Regions from separate parts of the Methylibium petroleiphilum PM1 genome, predicted to be linked through region 1. Evidence: riboswitches for the same ligand, from Rfam matches in the RefSeq annotation. Region 1 holds a riboswitch; the other holds the start of a gene.
What was found. Region 1 has a riboswitch for cobalamin ahead of MPE_RS21820 (cobyrinic acid a,c-diamide synthase CobB). Riboswitches for the same ligand answer to the same signal wherever they lie in the genome.
Positions count from the first base shown of each region.

Region 2: another riboswitch for cobalamin. It lies ahead of MPE_RS11655 (TonB-dependent receptor); the one in region 1 lies ahead of MPE_RS21820 (cobyrinic acid a,c-diamide synthase CobB).

Region 1 covers NC_008826.1:417,942-422,186, reverse strand. Annotated here, with positions in the region: gene cobM (precorrin-4 C(11)-methyltransferase) at 1-362, opposite strand, end outside; gene MPE_RS21820 (cobyrinic acid a,c-diamide synthase CobB) at 359-1,687, opposite strand; cobalamin riboswitch at 1,768-2,002, opposite strand; gene MPE_RS21810 (hypothetical protein) at 2,836-3,342, shown strand; gene MPE_RS23625 (AraC family transcriptional regulator) at 3,356-3,520, shown strand; gene MPE_RS21805 (EamA family transporter) at 3,560-4,245, opposite strand, start outside.
Region 2 covers NC_008825.1:2,473,393-2,477,637, reverse strand. Annotated here, with positions in the region: gene MPE_RS11675 (sulfite exporter TauE/SafE family protein) at 1-588, opposite strand, end outside; gene MPE_RS11670 (EVE domain-containing protein) at 588-1,052, opposite strand; RNA gene ssrS (6S RNA) at 1,086-1,267, opposite strand; gene MPE_RS11665 (cell division protein ZapA) at 1,305-1,631, opposite strand; gene MPE_RS11660 (hypothetical protein) at 1,628-1,864, opposite strand; cobalamin riboswitch at 1,913-2,159, shown strand; gene MPE_RS11655 (TonB-dependent receptor) at 2,230-4,230, shown strand; gene MPE_RS11650 (bifunctional adenosylcobinamide kinase/adenosylcobinamide-phosphate guanylyltransferase) at 4,241-4,245, shown strand, end outside.

The DNA of each region.
Region 1 (4,245 bases):
GCGGCTGAGGCCATTGCCGACGACACCCCCGGCACCACGGCGACGGGCACGCCGACCGCGTCCAGTGGCTGCACCACCTCGATCAAGGTGCCGTAGAGCGCGGGGTCGCCGGTCTGCAGGCGCACCACTGTCTGGTGTGCTGCCGCTCGGGCGATCAGCCAGGCCGCGATCTGCTCCAACGTCATGCCCTTGCTGTCGGCGATCTCGCAGCCGGCGGGCGCCCAGCGCGTGGCCGCCTCGTTGACCAGCGAGCCGGCGAACAGGATGGCCCCGGCGCGTGCAATCAGGTCGCGGCCCTTGACCGTGATGAGATCCGGGTCCCCTGGGCCGGCACCGACGAACCACACCGTACCGGGGCTCATCGGGCGCCTCCATCGGGAGCGAACAGGCGCGCCACCGCGCGCGGGTTCGACGGGAAGTAGGCGTGGAAGTACGAGGCCGTCAGCCGCCCGCTGCGGTACACCGCTTCTCCGCGCCGCCCCGCGCGGGCCGGTGTGGTGGAGCACAAGGGCGCGAGCGGAGTCTGCAGGCGCGAGTAGTGGAAGCTGTGACCTCGCAGCGTGCCCTCGGGCACCGTCGCTTCGTGCAAACCGATGTTGGCGAGTCGCGCTTGCATCACCGCTTCGCCCTGCAGCAGGCCGGCCATCACGGCGCGCCGGCCCTGCGCGTCGGTGAGCGCATCCAGCAGGAACAGCAGTCCACCGCATTCGGCCAAGAGCGGCCGGCTAGCGGCATGGTGCTCGCGCAGCGCCTGGTGCAGCAGCCGGTTCGCGCTCAGCGTGTCCAGGTGCAATTCGGGGTAGCCGCCGGGCAGCCAGACCGCGTCGCAGGGGGGCAAGGCCGCGTCATTCAGCGGCGAGAAAAAACACAACTCGGCACCCAAGGCTTCGAGCTGCGCCAGGTTGGCCGGGTAGATGAACGCGAAGGCCGCGTCGCGCGCGACCGCGATGCGCACGCCTTGCAGCGGCGAGTCCAGGCCGCGAAGGTCACTGATCTGCGGCGCTTCGAAACTCACCTCGGGCGGCAACTCGGCCGCATCCGGCCCGAGTGCGGCAGCGGCCCGGTCCAACCGCGCATCCAGGTCAGCGAGCTCTCCGGCCTGCACCAGGCCCAGGTGCCGCTCGGGCAAGGCGATCAGCTCGTCGCGCGCCAGGCTGCCCGACCAGCGCAAGCACGCGGGCAGGCTGTCGCGCAGCAGCGCGGCGTGGGACTCGCCGGCCACGCGGTTGGCCAGCACGCCGGCCAGCGTCAGCCCGTCGCGATAACGGGCGAGGCCCAGCGCCACGGCACCGAAGGTCTGCGCCATTGCACTGCCATCGATCACCGCGAGCACGGGCAGGCCGAAACGCAAGGCCAGGTCGGCGCTGGACGGTTCGCCGTCATGCAAGCCCATCACGCCTTCGACCAGGACCAGGTCCGCCCCTGACGCTGCCTCGTGCAGCAGCGCGCGGCAATGCGCCTCGCCGCCCATCCACAGGTCCAACTGGTGCACGGGCTCGCCGCTCGCACGGGCGAGCACCATCGGGTCGAGGAAGTCGGGCCCGGTCTTGAACACTCGCACGCGGCGCCCGCGCTGCCGGTGCAGACGCGCCAGGGCCGCCGTCACGCTGGTCTTGCCCTGCCCCGAAGCGGGCGCGGCAATCAGCAAGGCGGGGCAGCGCACAGGGCGCACCGCGGAAACAGGCATCGGCAAAGACTCGGACAGACCAGCCGGCCGCCTGCTTCCCCGCAGGCCGCCGTGTACAGGCACGCAGCACCTTCGGCACATGCGCACCCACCCAGTTGGCCGGTCTCCGGGCTGACGGACTTTCCCGTGTGCCCTTCCCACAGGCCAAAACCTGCAGTGGGCGACTCACACGGGTCGAGGCGCAAGCACCTCGTCCGCTTACCGTTGCGGGGGCAGCTCAGGTTGGATCTGTTCCGGCGGAACGCGTCTTCCTGATTCCCGTTTCACTGCGCCGACCGAATGGCCGACGCGAGCACCAACGTAATTTCATCGTAGCACAAGCGGATCACGCGGTGCGAGCAGCAGTCTTGTCCAACGAGGTATGAGCCTGGAGGGGTTCTGGCTGCGGCGGTTGGGCGGCTGAGGGGCAGCCGGCGCAGCGCGTCGATCATCGAAGCGATGGTGATCGACATGAACGAAGCGCAAGTGCGCACCGTGGAGCAGGTGCGGCAGGTGCTGGAGGGGACGCAGACGCTGGAGTTCCGGCGCGCCGAAGACGACACGCGGGGCGCTGCAGCTGGATCGACGCCGTACTGCGGCGCTTTGACTACCGCCAGCTGCTGCGCGAGGACCGCGCGCCGGTGTTGGCCTACTTGCAGCGCCTGAGCGGCTACAACCGTGCGCAGGTCACCCGGCTGGTCTCGCGCTGGGCTGGCGGCAAGCCGCTGGTTAAGCAGTACCGCGCCCCGGAGCAGGCTTTGCGCGGCGCTACACGAGCGCCGACGTGGCCCTGCTGGCCGAGGTGGACCGCGCCATGGGCACGCGCTGTCGGGTCCGGCCACGGCGTGCGTGCTACGCCGGCTACCGCGCCCAACGCGTGGTGCTGACCAAGACACAGCCCACCAAGGCCGCCACCGATCGTCTTCACCAACGCTCCACAGTGCCCGGACAGGCGTCCGGCACGACGACTTGCCTGGCGAAGGGTCGAAGCGACCCTGTGCCAAGCCGTGTTCGGTCGATCAGGAGAGGAGCGGCGGCGCGCGAGGCAGCGCGCGCACCCATGCGAAGAGCGTGCGCAGCGCTGCCAGGAAAGCCTACGGGACTTCGTCGCGCAGGTCGTGACCGAGCGCTGCAGAGCCCGGCGCGGACGACAGGCCCAGGGTCGGTGCGTGACTCGAACTCTGGCGGGCCCGAGCGTACACGAGGGCGACAAGCTCTGGGAGTACGCGGTGCTGGTGACCGACGTGGCCTACCCGCTGGAGTCGATCGGGCAGATCTACCGCGATCGGGCAGACGCGGGGAACGCCTTCGACGAGCTGAAGAACCAGTGGGGGCTCGGGGGCTTCACCACGCAGGACATCAACCGCTGCCAGACCGTGGCTCGGGCCTGCGCGCTGGTCTACAAGTGGTGGAGTTGGTACTGCCGGGCGGCGCACCCGACGGGCCGGCTGGAAGCCATCACCAGCCGGCCGCTGCTGCTGGCGGCGGTGGGCAAAGCGGCCAGCCATGCCAACCAGACCACGCTGTACCTGACGCCGCTGCACGGCCGGTCCCAAGTGCTCAAGCGGCTGATCACCAACATCGGCATGGCGTTGCAGCACGTCAAGGCTGCTGCGGAGCAGCTCAAGAACCTGGCCCGCTGGGGCTGCCGGCGACAGGGTAACTGCCGGATTTAGGCTGACCCTGGCGATGTCCGAACTGCGCGCCGGAGGATTGCTGAAGGGCGTGGCCGACGCGGTGGGGTATGGCAGCGCGACGGCATTGTCCAAGGCCTTCAAGCAACGCTACGGCGTGGCGCCGCGGGACTGGCGCAGGGCCGACCAGGCGGCCGACGAACTGGCGCCGGAAGGCTGAAGTCTGCCCTGGGACGCGCAGTCACCAACGAGCCCCGCCCTACAGCGTCCGCCCCACCCCGATGAACGCCAGTCCGGCGCAGACCACGCCGGCAGCCACCGCCCGCTGCTGCCACTGGACCCGCTCCTGGAACACGACCATCGACATCACGGTCGCCAGCACGATGCCGGCATTCGTGTAGGCCACGACCTCGGCGGCCGGCAGCGTTCGCATGGCGTGGATCACCAGGGCATAGGCCGTGCCCACGCACACGCTGCCCACCAGCAGCACCGATGCGCGCGGTCGGGCCTTGGGTATCCAGCGCCCCGTGCTGCGCCGAAGCCGCCAGCTCATGGCCAGCCAGGCCGCGAGGTAGCCGACGCTGAGGTAGCCGAGGATGCCACCGAAGCCGGCGATGTGCGCGGTGGCGGCCTTGTCCGAGAGCGAATACACGCTGGTCGCCAGCATGGCCAGCAAGGTCCAGGGCAGCGCCCGCCCCTCGTCGCTGCCGCGCGCCGTGCGGGCCATCAGCACCAGGCCCACAACGCTGATGGCGATGCCGATCCACGCCAGCGCCCCCAGCGACTCGCCGAAGAAGAGCAGGCTCCAGGCGGCGATCAGCAGCGGCGAGCTGCGCACCAGCGGGTACACGTAGGCCACCGGCGCGTGCTGGTAGGCCCGGTGCAGCCCGTGGAAGTACAGCACGTTGGCCGCTGCCGAGGTCAGCAGAAGGGCCAGCAGGTGGA
Region 2 (4,245 bases), on a different replicon from region 1:
GGTGCCGGCCAGCGCGATCGGCACGCCCAGTGCGGCCGAGGTCGCCACGGCGTTGTGGATCGGCACGTTGCACCAGGTCATGAACGGCACCGACATGAAGGCGCCACCGGCACCGACCAGCGCCGACACGGCGCCGATCACGCCGCCGACGCCGAACAGTCCGGGCGCGGGTGGCAACTGCCGGGCCGGCGTGGGCTTGCCGCCGCGCAGCATCTGCGTCGCCGAGAAGCCGACGAACAGCGCAAACAGCCCGGCCAGCAGCGCCGAGGGCAGCGCCTTCGCGACCTGCGCCCCCAGCAGCGAGCCCAGCACGATCCCAGGTGCGAGGCGGCGCACGATGTCCCAGCGCACGGCGCCGCGCGCATGATGGGCTCGCACCGAAGACAGCGAGGTGAAGCAGATCGTCGCGAGCGAGGTCGCGATCGCGACCTTCACGATCAGGTCGGACGGAAAGCCTTTCAGCGTCAGCAGCAGCGTGATGAAGGGCACCAGCACCATGCCGCCGCCGACGCCCAGCAGGCCGGCCAGGAAGCCGGCGCCCGCGCCCAGCAGCAGCAGCTCGACGACCAGCGGCCAGGCGAGCAGCATCAGGCCGGCGGCAGCAGCGCGAGCACCGCGCGCCACTCGGCCGTCGTGACGGGCGTGATGGACAGGCGGTTGCCCCGCTGCAGCACGCGCATCGTCGCGAGCGAGGGTGCCGCGCGCATCGCGGCCAGCGACAGCAGCGGCGTCTTGCGCACCAGCTTCACGTCCACGCCGAACCAGCGCGGTGCCTCGGGCTTCGAGGCGGGGTCGTGGTAGGGGCTCGCCGGGTCGAACTGGGTCGCGTCGGTGTGCGCGACGGAAGCCACCTCGGCCAGCCCGGCGATGCCCGGCTGCGGGCACGACGAGTGATAGAACAGCACGCCGTCGCCAGGCCGGAAATCGTCGCGCATGAAGTTGCGCGCCTGGTAGTTGCGCACGCCGGTCCACGGCAGCTTGCGGCCCGGCGCGCGCGCCAGGTCGTCGATCGAGCACTCGTCGGGCTCGGACTTCATCAGCCAGTACGCCATGGCGGCAGCAGGTCGGGAAGGGCAACGGGGAAAGGTGTCCGCCGCGAACCGGGAGTCGCATTCCTGAACCCAGGGGAGTTCAGGTGGGCGAGGTCAGCGAAGCTTCGGGTTCATCTGACGCGAGACGATCACGCCCGCTTCGCAATGTTCCAAGCCCGGGCTCATATGAGCATCGGTTCAAGGAAATATAAAACTCCCGCGAACGCGACGGACGAGATCAGTGTACGCCGCCAGCGCTGACGAACCGGCGTTTCAGAGCAATTGACCGTCGCGCCCGAGGGTCTCGTCGATGCGCCCGATCAGGGCCTCGATGTCGATGCCGTGTGCGGGGTCCGGCGCGGCCTGCCCGGCGCTGCGCGCCGGTGTCGCCGCCGCCAGCGGCCGCTCGGCCAGCTGGTAGGCGAGGTTGAGCGCGGCGAGCACCGCGATGCGCTCGCGGGCGCGCACCTTGCCGGCGTCGCGGATCGCGCACATCTCCTGGTCCACGTTGCCCACGGCCTCGAGCAGGGCCCGTTCGCCGCCGTCGGGGCAGCCGAGGATGTAGCTCTGGCCCATGATGGTGACTTCGAGCTGCTTCATTCGGCGGTCTTTCCGGTCTCCGGGCCGGCCTCGGCGACCGGTTCGCTGGCCGGCAGGCGATCCAGCAGGGCCTCGACGCGCTGGCGGGCGGCGGCGAGGCGGGAGCGCAGCGAGTCGCGTTCGGCATTGACGCCGGCCAGCTGCTCCAGGGTCAGCGCGTGCGTGCGCTGCAGTTCCTGGTGCCTCAGCAGCAACCGCTCCACGCGCTCGGCCAGTTCTTCGATCGTCGCCATGCCTCTCCTCACTGCACGCGACGATTGTAGGGGGCGGCCCGGGCCGCGCTTACACTGCGGGCTGTTGGTGCTCGTGCCGGCGTTCACGCCGGCGCAGTTAAACGGGAAGCAGAGGAGGGGGACCCACCGGGTGCTCCTTCAGCCTGCGCTGCCCCCGCAACGGTCAGCGGACGAAGCCAGAACGCCTGCGTTCACACTTCCGCTCTCGCGCACATGCCACTGGAGTCTCCGGCTCTGGGAAGGTCGCGAGGGTCGTTCCGCCAGCCCGGATACCGGCCAACGGGAGGCGTGCTGCGCAAGCGGCGCGTCATGAGGTGAGCGCCCGCGGGGAAGCTGGCGCGCACGTTTTCATCGTTGGTCATTCCATGATTGCCACTCCCTTCGAGGCCACCGCGCCTCGCATTCCTGTTCGCCTCGGGGCGCTGCCGCATGCGCCGTTGTTGATGCTGTCGCTGCTGGGCTTCGCCAGCGGCATCGCGAGCGCGCAATCCGCGCCCGTCACCGAGGCAGGCAAGCTGCCTCCGGTGCTGGTCACGGCCAGCCGCTTCGTCGAGGACTCGGCGACGCTGCCGTACGGTGTCAGCGTGCTGACCGCCCAGGACATCGCCGACTCGGGCGTGTCCACGGTGAACGAGGCCGTGATGAAGCTGCTCGGCGTGCCCGGTCGGCTCGACCTCTACGGCGGTGGCGACTACGCCCTCGACCTGCGCGGCTTCGGCACCACGTCCGACAACAACCAGGTCGTGATCCTCGACGGCATCCGCATCAACGAGGGCGACCTCGGCGGCACGCGGCTGGCCGGCATCCCGATCAATTCGGTCGAGCGCATCGAGGTGCTGCGCGGCAGCGGCACCGTGCTGTACGGTGAGGGCGCCACGGGCGGCGTGATCATCGTCACCACCAAGGCGGGTCACGGAACAGCTCGCAGCAACCGGGCCAGCGTGTACGCCGCCGCCGGCAGCGATCGCCTGCGCGACCTGCGCGCCGACGCCACGCTCGAGGCCGGCGGCTTCTCGCTGGATGCGGCCGCCAACCGCCGCACGACCGACAACCATCGCGACAACTTCCGTTCGGAGACGGAGGGCGCATCGCTCACCGGCCAGTGGCGCAACGACTGGCTGCGCGTCGGCCTGCGGCATGCCTACGACGACCTCGACACCGGGCTGCCCGGCGCGCTGACTGCGGCGCAGTACGCCGCCGACCCGAGCCAGACCACTGCGCCGAACGACCACGCCGATATCCGCAACACGCGCAGTGGCGTGTTCGCCGAGGCCGATCTCGGCGGCGACTGGCAACTCGGCCTTGACGCCGGCTGGCGTGACAAGGAGCTGCGCAGCCGCAATGGGGCCTTCGCCTACGACTACGACGTCGACGCGAAGAACTACTCGCTGCGGGTGCGCAACCGCACGCAGTTCGCGTCGGTCGTCAACGCGGTGGTGTTCGGCGTGGATCGCAACGAATGGGAACGCACGGTGCTGGGCGCCATCGGCTCGGTGGGCGAGCAGTCCTCGACCGGCTACTACCTGAAGGACGACCTCACGCTGAGCGGCGGCACCCGCCTGAGCGCCGGCGTGCGCACCGAGCGCATCGAGAAGGCGGTCAGCAGCACGGTCGACCGCATCGACGACCGCCAGCGCGCCTGGGAACTGGGCGTGCTGCAGCCGCTGTCCGAGAACAGCGCGGTCTACGGCCGGGTCGGCCGCAGCTTCCGCCTCGCCAACGTCGACGAGTTCAGCTTCACCAATCCGGCCGTGCCGCTGCGGCCGCAGACTTCACGCGACACCGAACTGGGCGTGCGCTGGCGTGCTGCCGGCCGCAGCGCCGAGCTGCGCGTCTACCGCAGCTCGCTGAAGAACGAGATCGGCTTCGATCCCAGCGGCGTCGGACCGTTCGGGCCGTTCGGCGCCAACGTCAACTTCGACCCGACGCGCCGGCAGGGTGTCGAGCTCGAACTGGCGCAGGCGCTGACCGAGGCGCTGAACCTGCGCGTCAACGGCGCGCTGCGGCGGGCCCGTTTCACCGAGGGCGCCTACGACGGCCAGGATGTGCCGCTGACACCCGAGCGCACGCTGTCCCTTCGGGCCGACTGGACGCCCGCGCCGGCGCACAAGCTCGATGCGATCGTGAACTACGTGTCCTCGCAGAGCCCGGACTTCGCCAACGTCTGCAGCATCCCGGGTCGCACCACCGCCGACCTGCGCTACGCCTATCGCTGGACGCAGGCGGAGTTCGCGCTCGGCGTGGTCAACTTGACGGACCGCAAGTACTACACGCAGGCCTTCGGGTGCACGGCCGGCGGCGAAACGACCTCGATCTACCCGGAGGCGGGTCGCACCTTCGCGGCATCGGTCAAGGTCAGCTTCTGACGGGAGGCGCATGGG